4 regions of the Streptomyces sp. NPDC004111 genome follow, and region 4 is predicted to be linked to each of the others. Evidence: riboswitches for the same ligand, from Rfam matches in the RefSeq annotation. Region 4 holds a riboswitch; each other region holds the start of a gene.

Region 1 (2,192 bases), on a different contig from region 4:
GGGCCTCACGGGTTTCGGGCGCGAGCCCCAGCCCCCGGGAGAGGTAGGTCGCGGTGTCGCCCCAGGTCTCCTCGATGGTGTCGAACGCCGCGTCTATGTAGGCGGCGCGGGCGTCGAAGAGCGGTGCGAGCAGCCCCATCACCTCGTCGTTCATCGCCTCCGGCGAGTCACTGCCGCGGCGCACCTTGTAGCGGCGGTGCGGGTCGTTCGACTTCAGGTAGTCGGCGGTGATCGCCTCGCGCTCGACCCCCACGGCGAGCAGGGTCACGGCTATCGCCAGGCCCGCCCGGTCCTTGCCCGCCGCGCAGTGCATCAGCGCGGGGACGCTGTCCTCGGCCAGCGCGTGCAGCACCCGGCTGTGCTCGGCGGCCCGCTCCTTGATCATCCGCCGGTACGAGGCGGTCATCCGGGCGGCGGCCTTGCCCTCGGCGAGGATCTCGCGCAGCTGGTCGATGTTCCCGTCGCGCACCATCCGCCAGAACTCGGCGCCGTCGGCCGGGTCGCTCAGCGGGATGTTCACGTTCCGTACGCCGCTCAGCTCGACGTCCGGGCCCTCCAGCTTCTGGTCCGCCGCGTTGCGGAAGTCGAAGACCGTGTGCAGGCCGAGCGAGTCGAAGAACGCGGTGTCGGGCCCGGTGGCGTGCGCCAGGTGACCACTGCGGAAGAGCCGCCCGTACCGCGTCCGGCGGCCGTCCACGGTCGGCAGACCGCCCACGTCGCGGAAGTTCCGTACCCCGGCCAGCTCGGGTTCCGCGTCGGGGGACGTCGACGGGGCGGGGACCTGTGGCACCTGCTGGGTCACGAGTGCTCCTCAAGGGTCGTTCGCCGGCCAGCGGTGACCGACGAGGGGCGCGTTTCGACGATACGACATGGTCGGAGACGGGTTCCTGGGGCAACTCGGGGGGATTTGTTCGGCACTTGGGGCCAGGGTCGAGGGGCAGGCGGAGCCGTGGCGGCGAATTGGTTGATTTGTCGCTATGTAGGGAATTTGTAGGCACTGAATTCCGGTGTCGAGTGAGCAGAATCATAGGAACCGCGGGGCAACTGGTGCCGGTGCGTCAAATGGCAGGCCAGCAACGGAAAACGGGCACCGGGGCCGATGGGGGACGACCGCAGAACCGTGGAGAAGAGGTGCGCACGGGAAGGAGAAGACGGGAACGGCTTGTTCCGGCGGTCCGCACTCGCTTACGGTCACCGTCAATCCGGGTGGACCGCCGAATCCTGCCACCGCCCGGCATCCGCACCCATATTTCTTCGTGTGGCAGGAGCGGGGGACCCAGGTAGTACGCCGGCACCGGAGGACGCGAGTCCGCCGGTACGGCTAGGGGTGAAGCCGCGCTCGACAAGAGCGCGGCCGGGCATCTCCAGCCCGAACCCGACAGCTCACCTCGCAGGCGCCGGAGAGGAATCCGTCATGCCTGCAAAGGGTAAGCACCGCCGCCCGAAGCCCAGTTCCTCGCTCACCCGCGGCTTCGTCGCCGCCGGTACGGGCGGTGCGGCTCTGGCCCTCCCGCTGATCGGCGCCGCCGGGGCACAGGCCGCCGAGCCCGCCGCCGCCCCGGCCGTCGCTCCCGGCCACGCGGCCCAGCCGAAGGCCGAGCAGACCCAGCAGGTGCGGATTCCGCAGCAGCGCGCCGCGGAGCAGACCGCGGCCCCGCGCACCGACGCCGACCGCACGGCCACCCGTACGTACTCCGTGGTGACCGGCGACCACCTGTCGAAGATCGCCGCTGCCGAGAAGGTGCGCGGCGGCTGGCAGAAGCTCTACGAGGACAACCGGTCCGTCGTCGGCGGCGACCCGTCGCTGATCTACCCCGGTATGAAGCTCTCGATCGGCGCCAAGGCCTCCGGCGCCAAGACCTCCACGCAGGCCGCCCCGGCCGCCGGGAAGCAGTCCGCGCCCGTCGAGCGCAAGGCCGTCGAGCGCACCGAGGAGCGCAAGGAGCAGCGCACCGGGCACCGCACCGAGAAGCGCGAGCGCACCGGGAAGCAGGAGCAGCGCACCGAGCGCCGCAGCGAGACCCGCGAGCGGTCCACCGGCTCGGGCACCGGCTTCACCGCCCCCGTCTCCTCCGGCGTCTCCACCTCCTACCGGGCCTCCGGCGGCAGCTGGTCCAGTGGCTACCACACCGGCGTCGACTTCCGCGCCTCCTCCGGCACCTCGGTCAAGGCCGTCGGCGCGGGCACCGTCG
Region 2 (2,192 bases), on a different contig from region 4:
CTGAGGTAGTAGCCCGAGGTGGGCAGCGAGTAGCTGGCGGCCAGCTTGGCGAGCCGCTCGGCCTCCGCCTTCGCCGCGGCGGCGGCCTTGGCGCGCTCCTCGGCCTCGGCCTTCTCCCGGGCGGCCTTCTCGGCCTTCGCGTGGGCCTCGTCGCGCTGCTTCTTCGCCTCGGCTGCGGCGTCCTTGACGGCCTGCGCGCGGGCGGCCTCCCGGACGGCGGCGTCGGCGGCGGAGCGCTGCTGCTCGGCCTGCTGGAGGATGCGGGCGCGCAGGCTGTCGCCCGCGCCCGGCTGCTGTCCGACGGCGTGCCCGGCCTGGTCGGTGGCGGCGACGGGAGCCGCCGCGGGGGCGGGGGCGGCCATCAGCTCCTCCCCGGTACCGGACCCGGAGCCCGGCTTCTCGTCGTCGGAGCCGGAAACCAGAGCGCCGACACCCGGCAGGGACTTGGCGTCCGGCAGGGCGTCGGCGAGGGAGTCGAGGGAATCGGAGATCTGGTCCGGCAGCGATATGGAGACGGCGGGCTTGTCCTGCGCGGTGGCGATGCCGCCCGCGCCGACGGCCGCGATCACACCGACGCCCAGCACGGTGGAACTGCGGGCCAGCGAGCCGCGCTGCTTGGCGACCCGGTGCTTGCCGCGGACCGGAACGACGGAGTCCTCGGTGGGGTTCCACTCCTCGGTGGAGGCGGGCGGACCGTCGAACTCCACGAAGCCCTCGTAGCCGCCGCGCTGCTGCTGCGCCGGGACCGTCGGCATCGTCGCGGTGGCGCCGTAGCCGTAGCCGTGGCCGGTGCCCTCCGTCCCGTCGGTGTCGTTCGGGACGCCGTACGCCCCGTACGAGAAAGCGGGGGCTGCGGGGGACTCGGGGGCAGGCCTGTTGGACGCCACGGAGGCGCGCTCCTTTCCTTCCTTCTCGCCTACCGGGTTAGCTGACGGGTTCGGAGCAGGAAGGTCTCCTACGGGCCAGGTTCGGCCCGATTCACCCCAATTGGTGGTTCCCCGGTTTCCTCACGGAATTCGGCGCACGCGCACGGCGCCGTCTCTGACGACGGCTGGGACGACCGCGCTGCGTTATCGAACGTTAATAGACACACAAGTGGATTTCCAAGCCGTTCCTGTTGATCGTTAACGCAGAGCGCGCATCGATGGCCAGGACATCAGCCCCAAAAGGCCATCAAACAGGGCGACCCAACGGCCCCCTGACGCCCCTTCGGTCACTCGCGTTGCCTTGCGCGCAAACTCTCCACAACTGATAGATCGTCAATTGTTATGCGGAGCGCGCCCCTTCGAGCACGCCCCGTAACAACCCGTAGCCATCGCGCCGCGGTGCCCGGCCCGCCGCCGAGCCCCCGCCGGCCGCGCGGTCCCGCACCCGGCCCTCAGGGCCGTTTCACGATCTCCACGGTCCGCCGCCGGGCGGGCTGCCCCTCGCCCGGCCGCCCCACCGCGAGCAGCGCCATGTCGTCCGTCTGCTTGCCGCCGGTGTGCACCCGTACGTCGCTCGTCAGCGCCTCCAGCACGGCCTCGGGGCCGGGGAACAGCGACCGGTGCAGCCGCAGCGCCGGGTCGTAGAAGACACCCGCCGCGTCCCGCGCCTCGGAGAGCCCGTCCGTGTAGAACACCAGCGTCGAACCACCGGGGAAGCGGACCTCCCGCGCCCGGTCCGGCCAGTCCCCCAGGTCGCCCATCCCCAGCGGCAGCGCGAACTCCTCCGGCGTCAGCACGTCCAGCTCGCCGTCCGCGTACAGCAGCAGCGGCTCGGGATGCCCCCGGTTCACCAGCCGTACGACGCCCCCGGCGCGCGGGATCTCGGCGAGCACCGCCGTCGTGAACCCCTCCATCGCGTCCAGTCCCTCGCGCCGCCGGCCCTCCCTGGCCAGCGCCCGTTCCAGCCGCTGCGCGACGCCCTCCAGGGTGCTCTCCGTCTCGGCCGCCTCCCGGAACGCGCCCACCACCACCGCGACCGCCTCGACGGCCTCCAGCCCCTTGCCCCGTACGTCCCCCACGACCAGCCGCACCCCGTGCGGGGTGTCCTGCACCGCGAAGAGGTCGCCGCCGATGAACGCGTCCGCCTCCGCCGCCTCGTACCGCGCCGCGATCTGCAGTCCGCCGATGCTCTCCGGCGGCGTGGGGACGACGGCCCGCTGGGCGGCCTCCGCGATGACCCGCACCGAGGCGAGCCGCCGGTCCCCG
Region 3 (2,192 bases), on a different contig from region 4:
AGGCACCGGTCGAGGCGCCGGACGGAACAGCAGCACGACCCGTGCTGCCGTCGTCGAGGCCGACCTCGACCTCGACCGTGGGGTTGCCTCGGGAGTCCAGGATTTCCCGGGCTACGACGACGTCGATGGACGGCACGAGCATCTCCTTATGGAATGTGACGCTAGGGGTGCAGGGTCACTTTTGCCTTGCGACAAGAGCCTAACCGGCCCACGGGCATCGGCCAGCCGATCGACCGCCCGCTGGGACGAAAAGATGCCCGAATGCCTGTATTACAGGACGAAAGACCCTCACGGAGCGACGGAACGTTACGCCGCGGTTCACTCTGTGTGCATACGCAAAAGACCCCGGCCGGGCGCATACGGGGGGAAGTCGCGCCAGACCGGGGTCCCGGCAGGGGGGCGGCGGGGGTGGGCCACCGCCCCCGTGCGGGGTCAGCTCAGGTGGAGCTGCTGACCCGGGAAGATGAGGTCGGCATCGGTGACGACTCCCTCATTCAGGTCCATGATGTGCTGCCAGCCGCCCTTGACCTTGTGGGCCTCGGCGATCTTGGCGAGGGTGTCGCCGGACTTGACCTTGTACTCGCCGTCACCCTTCTTGATCGGGGCGGCGGCCTTCGGGGCGGCCTTGGGGGCCGCCTTCGGCGCGGACCGCTCGGCCTTCGGGGCCTGACGGGCCTCGCTGCGGGACGCGGCGGGGGCCTCGGAGCGCTGCTGCTTCTGCTGCTTCGGGGCGGACTTCGCACCGGTGCCCACGCCCGGGTCGACACCGTCGTTGCTCAGGTTGCCGGCACCGGCGCAGGCCCAGGCACCCGGACCCTGCATGTCGAGCAGCCGCTCGGCGGTGGCTATCTGCTGGCCCTTGGAGGCCTGGTCGGCGCGCGGGGCGTACTGGGTGCCGCCCGCGGCGGCCCAGGAGGACTGCGAGAACTGCAGACCGCCGTAGTAGCCGTTGCCGGTGTTGATGGACCAGTTGCCGCCGGACTCGCACTGGGCGACGGCGTCCCAGGTGTCGACGGAGGCGGCGGAGGCCGAGGTGGCCCCCATCAGCGGGGCGGCGACCGCGACACCGGCGACGCCGGCGTAGGCGGCGACGCGAGTGGCCTTGGACGGACGGCGGTGCTTGCCCTTGCTGAAAAGCGACATGGATGTCTCCTCACCGACGCCTTCGAGGTGAGCTGTCGGGTTCGGGCTGTGAGTTCGCCCGGCCGCCCTTCCGGTCCGCATCCCTGAAGGCTGCGTTCCGCTCGGCGACTTCACCCCAAGCCGTTTCCGTACGTCTCTCAACGTCCGGGCCCGGCACTTACCTTGGGTCCCCCGCTCCTGCCTACGGCGCTGTACGCGACGACTGCTCCCGGGACCCGCCGGCAGGATTCGGCGTGACGGGCTCCGGTGCTCACCGGTGGCGAGCGAGGACGACCGTAAACACAGGAGTCCCCGATGTTCAAAGAGGAACATCGGGGACATCTCACCCCTCCTTGCCCTTCCGGAACCCTCGTTTACGCAGGTCAGAAGGGGCGCAGGAGGAGCTGCCGGAAGGGACACGCCAGTTGGGGCGAAGAGACTCATGTCTCACTCGCGCAGAACCGGACATTCACTCCCTAACTGCCCGTGAAATGTGATGGTTTCCCGGTTATTTCTCGCCCAGTTCGAGGTGCTGGCCAGGGCGGATGAGGTCCGGGTCGTCACCGAGGGAGGTCTTGTTCGCCTCGTAGAGCGCCGGCCACCCGCCGGGCAGCTTCGCCTCGTCGGCGATGTGCCAGAGGTTGTCCCCGGGACGCACGGTGTACGTGTCGTCCGCGGCGGGCCCGTCGGGCGACTTGCCGCCCCCGCGGGAGGCATGCCGGCCGGACTCGCGCTCATCGGCCGCGGGCGGGACCGTCGGATCGGCCGACGGGTCGGTGACGGGGCCCGTGGAGGGGTCCTGCGAACCGTCCGCACCGGGAAGGGAGTTCTCCGGGGCGGGGGTGCCGCGGTGCTTGCCGCCGCCCGGAGTGGTGGTACCGGGCGTCGTCGCCCCAGGAGCGGGCCGCTCGGCCGTCGGGTCCGCGCCCGGGTCCGCACTCGGATCGGCGCTCGGGTCCGTACCGGGGACGGTCGGCTTCGCGCCGGGACCGGTGCTCGGGCCCGTGCTCGGGCCGACGCTGGTGCCGGGGGTCGGCTGGGCCGGGTCGGTGCTGCTGCCCGGCACCTGG
Region 4 (2,192 bases):
GTCGATGTCCGAACCGTAGTCGGGGGAGGTGCGGGCCTCGAAGTGCAGGTGCGGGCCGGAGGAGTTGCCGGTGGAGCCGGAGAGGCCTATCTGCTCGCCGGGGGTGACGGACTGCCCGACCGAGACACCGATCGAGGAGAGGTGGCCGTACTGGGTGTACGAACCGTCGTTCATCCGGATCACGATGTTGTTGCCGTACGCGCCGCCCCAGCCGGCCTCGACGACCGTGCCCGAGCCGACGGCGACGACGGAGCTGCCGGAGGAGGCGTGGAAGTCGACGCCGGAGTGGCTGCCGGAGGACCACATGGCTCCGCCGGTCTGGTAGCCGGTGGAGACGTAGGAGCCGGCGACCGGCAGCCGGAAGGAGTTGAGGCGCTTGCGCTCGGCCTCGCGGGCGGCGCGCTCGCGCTCCTCGCGCTCCTTCTTGATCTTCGCCTCGGCCTTGCGCTTGGCCTCCGCCCGGCGGGCCTCCTCGGCCTTGCGCTCGGCCTCGGCCTTCTCGTAGGCGTGCTTCTGGGCGGCGGCCTGGGCCTCGACCTTCTCGGCGAGGTTGTCCGTCACGGTGTCCTCCAGGACGACCGCGCGGATGGCGCCGGTGTCCTCGGCGGTCAGGTCCTGCTCGGCGGCGAGGGCCTGCGGGGCCAGCGTCCCGATGACGCCCGTCGTGGTGAGGGCGGCAACTCCGGCGATGTTCGCGCTCCTGCGCGACAGCACGGAGGGACGACGGTGCTTCCCGGCGGCACGGGTGAACGCCATGAAGAGGCTGTTTCCTTTCCTTCCTTCTCGCCTACCGGGTTAGCTGACGGGTTCGGAGCAGGAAGGTCTCCTACGGGCCCCACCGGCCCGTGAAGGGCGATGGCGTCCGATTCACCCCAGGGACGTAAGTGGGTCCCCGGCTCCCCAGGCTCGCGCCTGACGGGGACTCGGCGATGACTGTCCGGTGCCGCGGTTGCGGCGCACTCTGACGGACAGCCGGACCGACGCTAAGCGGCCCCTGTTTCAATCACCAAACAGAGACGGGGTTTTGTAACGCAGCCCACACGGCAGACACGCAACCTCCACAACAAACCGGACATACAGGAGGACCCCGACAACTCATCAGTCATCGGGGCCCTCCTTGTCCTGATTTGTCAGCCGGTGACGACGGAAACCTCACCGATGCCGAGCGCCCGCACCGGCTCGGCGATCCGCGCGGCGTCGCCGACCAGGACGGTGACGAGCCGGTCCACCGGGAAGGCGTTCACGACGGCCGCGGTGGCCTCCACGGTGCCGGTCTGCGCGAGCCTGGCGTACAGCTGGGCCTGGAAGTCGTCGGGCAGGTGCTGCTCGACCTGGTCGGCCAGGGTGCCCGCGACGGCGGACGCCGTCTCGTACTTGAGCGGGGCGACGCCCACCAGGTTCTGCACGGCCACGTCGCGCTCGGCGTCGGTGAGCCCCTCGGCCGCCAGCGTCCGCAGGACCTTCCAGAGGTCCTCCAGGGCGGGCCCGGTCGACTCGGTGTCCACGGAGCCGCTGATGGCCAGCATGGCGGCGCCGGTGCCGTCCTCGGCGGAGCGCAGCACCTGGCCGAAGGCGCGTACTCCGTACGTGTAGCCCTTCTCCTCGCGCAGGACGCGGTCCAGCCGGGAGGTGAGGGTGCCGCCCAGGCAGTACGTGCCCAGCACCTGGGCGGGCCAGACGCGGTCGTGCCGGTCGGCGCCGATACGGCCGATCAGCAGCTGCGTCTGGACGGCGCCCGGACGGTCCACGACGACGACCCGTCCGGTGTCGTCGGCCGTGACGGGCGTCATCGGGCGCGGCTCGGCGGTGTTGCCGGTCCACTCCCCCAGGGTGTCGGCCAGCACGGCGTCCAGGTCGGTGCCGTCCAGGTCGCCGACGACGACCGCGGTGGCGGTGGCCGGGCGGACGTGCGCCTCGTAGAAGGCGCGCACGGCCGCGGAGTCGATGCTCTTCACCGTCTCCTCGGTGCCCTGCCGGGGGCGCGACATCCGCAGCGACGCCGGGAAGAGCTCCTTGGAGAGCTGTTTGGCGGCCCGCCGCGAGGGGTTGGCCGCCTCGTGCGGGATCTCGTCGAGCCGGTTGCGCACCAGCCGCTCGATCTCGCCGTCCGCGAACGCGGGCGCGCGCAGGGCGTCCGCGAGCAGCCCGAGCGCCTTCGGCAGCCGGGAGACCGGGACTTCGAGGGAGACCCG

The links. Region 4 has a riboswitch for cyclic di-AMP ahead of ACFYVL_RS18105 (M23 family metallopeptidase). Riboswitches for the same ligand answer to the same signal wherever they lie in the genome.
Region 1: it holds a riboswitch for cyclic di-AMP, as region 4 does, so the genes downstream of both, ACFYVL_RS05435 (peptidoglycan DD-metalloendopeptidase family protein) here and ACFYVL_RS18105 (M23 family metallopeptidase) in region 4, are expected to answer to the same signal.
Region 2: it holds a riboswitch for cyclic di-AMP, as region 4 does, so the genes downstream of both, ACFYVL_RS34865 (M23 family metallopeptidase) here and ACFYVL_RS18105 (M23 family metallopeptidase) in region 4, are expected to answer to the same signal.
Region 3: it holds a riboswitch for cyclic di-AMP, as region 4 does, so the genes downstream of both, ACFYVL_RS11605 (transglycosylase family protein) here and ACFYVL_RS18105 (M23 family metallopeptidase) in region 4, are expected to answer to the same signal.

Annotation. Positions count from the first base shown of each region.
Region 1 is NZ_JBIAMU010000002.1:218,391-220,582, reverse strand. It holds gene ACFYVL_RS05440 (tyrosine-protein phosphatase) at 1-802, opposite strand, end outside; cyclic di-AMP (ydaO/yuaA leader) riboswitch at 1,203-1,410, shown strand; gene ACFYVL_RS05435 (peptidoglycan DD-metalloendopeptidase family protein) at 1,415-2,192, shown strand, end outside.
Region 2 is NZ_JBIAMU010000022.1:18,171-20,362, forward strand. It holds gene ACFYVL_RS34865 (M23 family metallopeptidase) at 1-887, opposite strand, end outside; cyclic di-AMP (ydaO/yuaA leader) riboswitch at 899-1,032, opposite strand; gene ACFYVL_RS34870 (PP2C family protein-serine/threonine phosphatase) at 1,379-2,192, opposite strand, start outside.
Region 3 is NZ_JBIAMU010000004.1:431,137-433,328, reverse strand. It holds gene eno (phosphopyruvate hydratase) at 1-142, opposite strand, end outside; gene ACFYVL_RS11605 (transglycosylase family protein) at 433-1,143, opposite strand; cyclic di-AMP (ydaO/yuaA leader) riboswitch at 1,146-1,342, opposite strand; gene ACFYVL_RS11600 (transglycosylase family protein) at 1,631-2,192, opposite strand, start outside.
Region 4 is NZ_JBIAMU010000008.1:242,070-244,261, forward strand. It holds gene ACFYVL_RS18105 (M23 family metallopeptidase) at 1-756, opposite strand, end outside; cyclic di-AMP (ydaO/yuaA leader) riboswitch at 770-939, opposite strand; gene ACFYVL_RS18110 (M16 family metallopeptidase) at 1,131-2,192, opposite strand, start outside.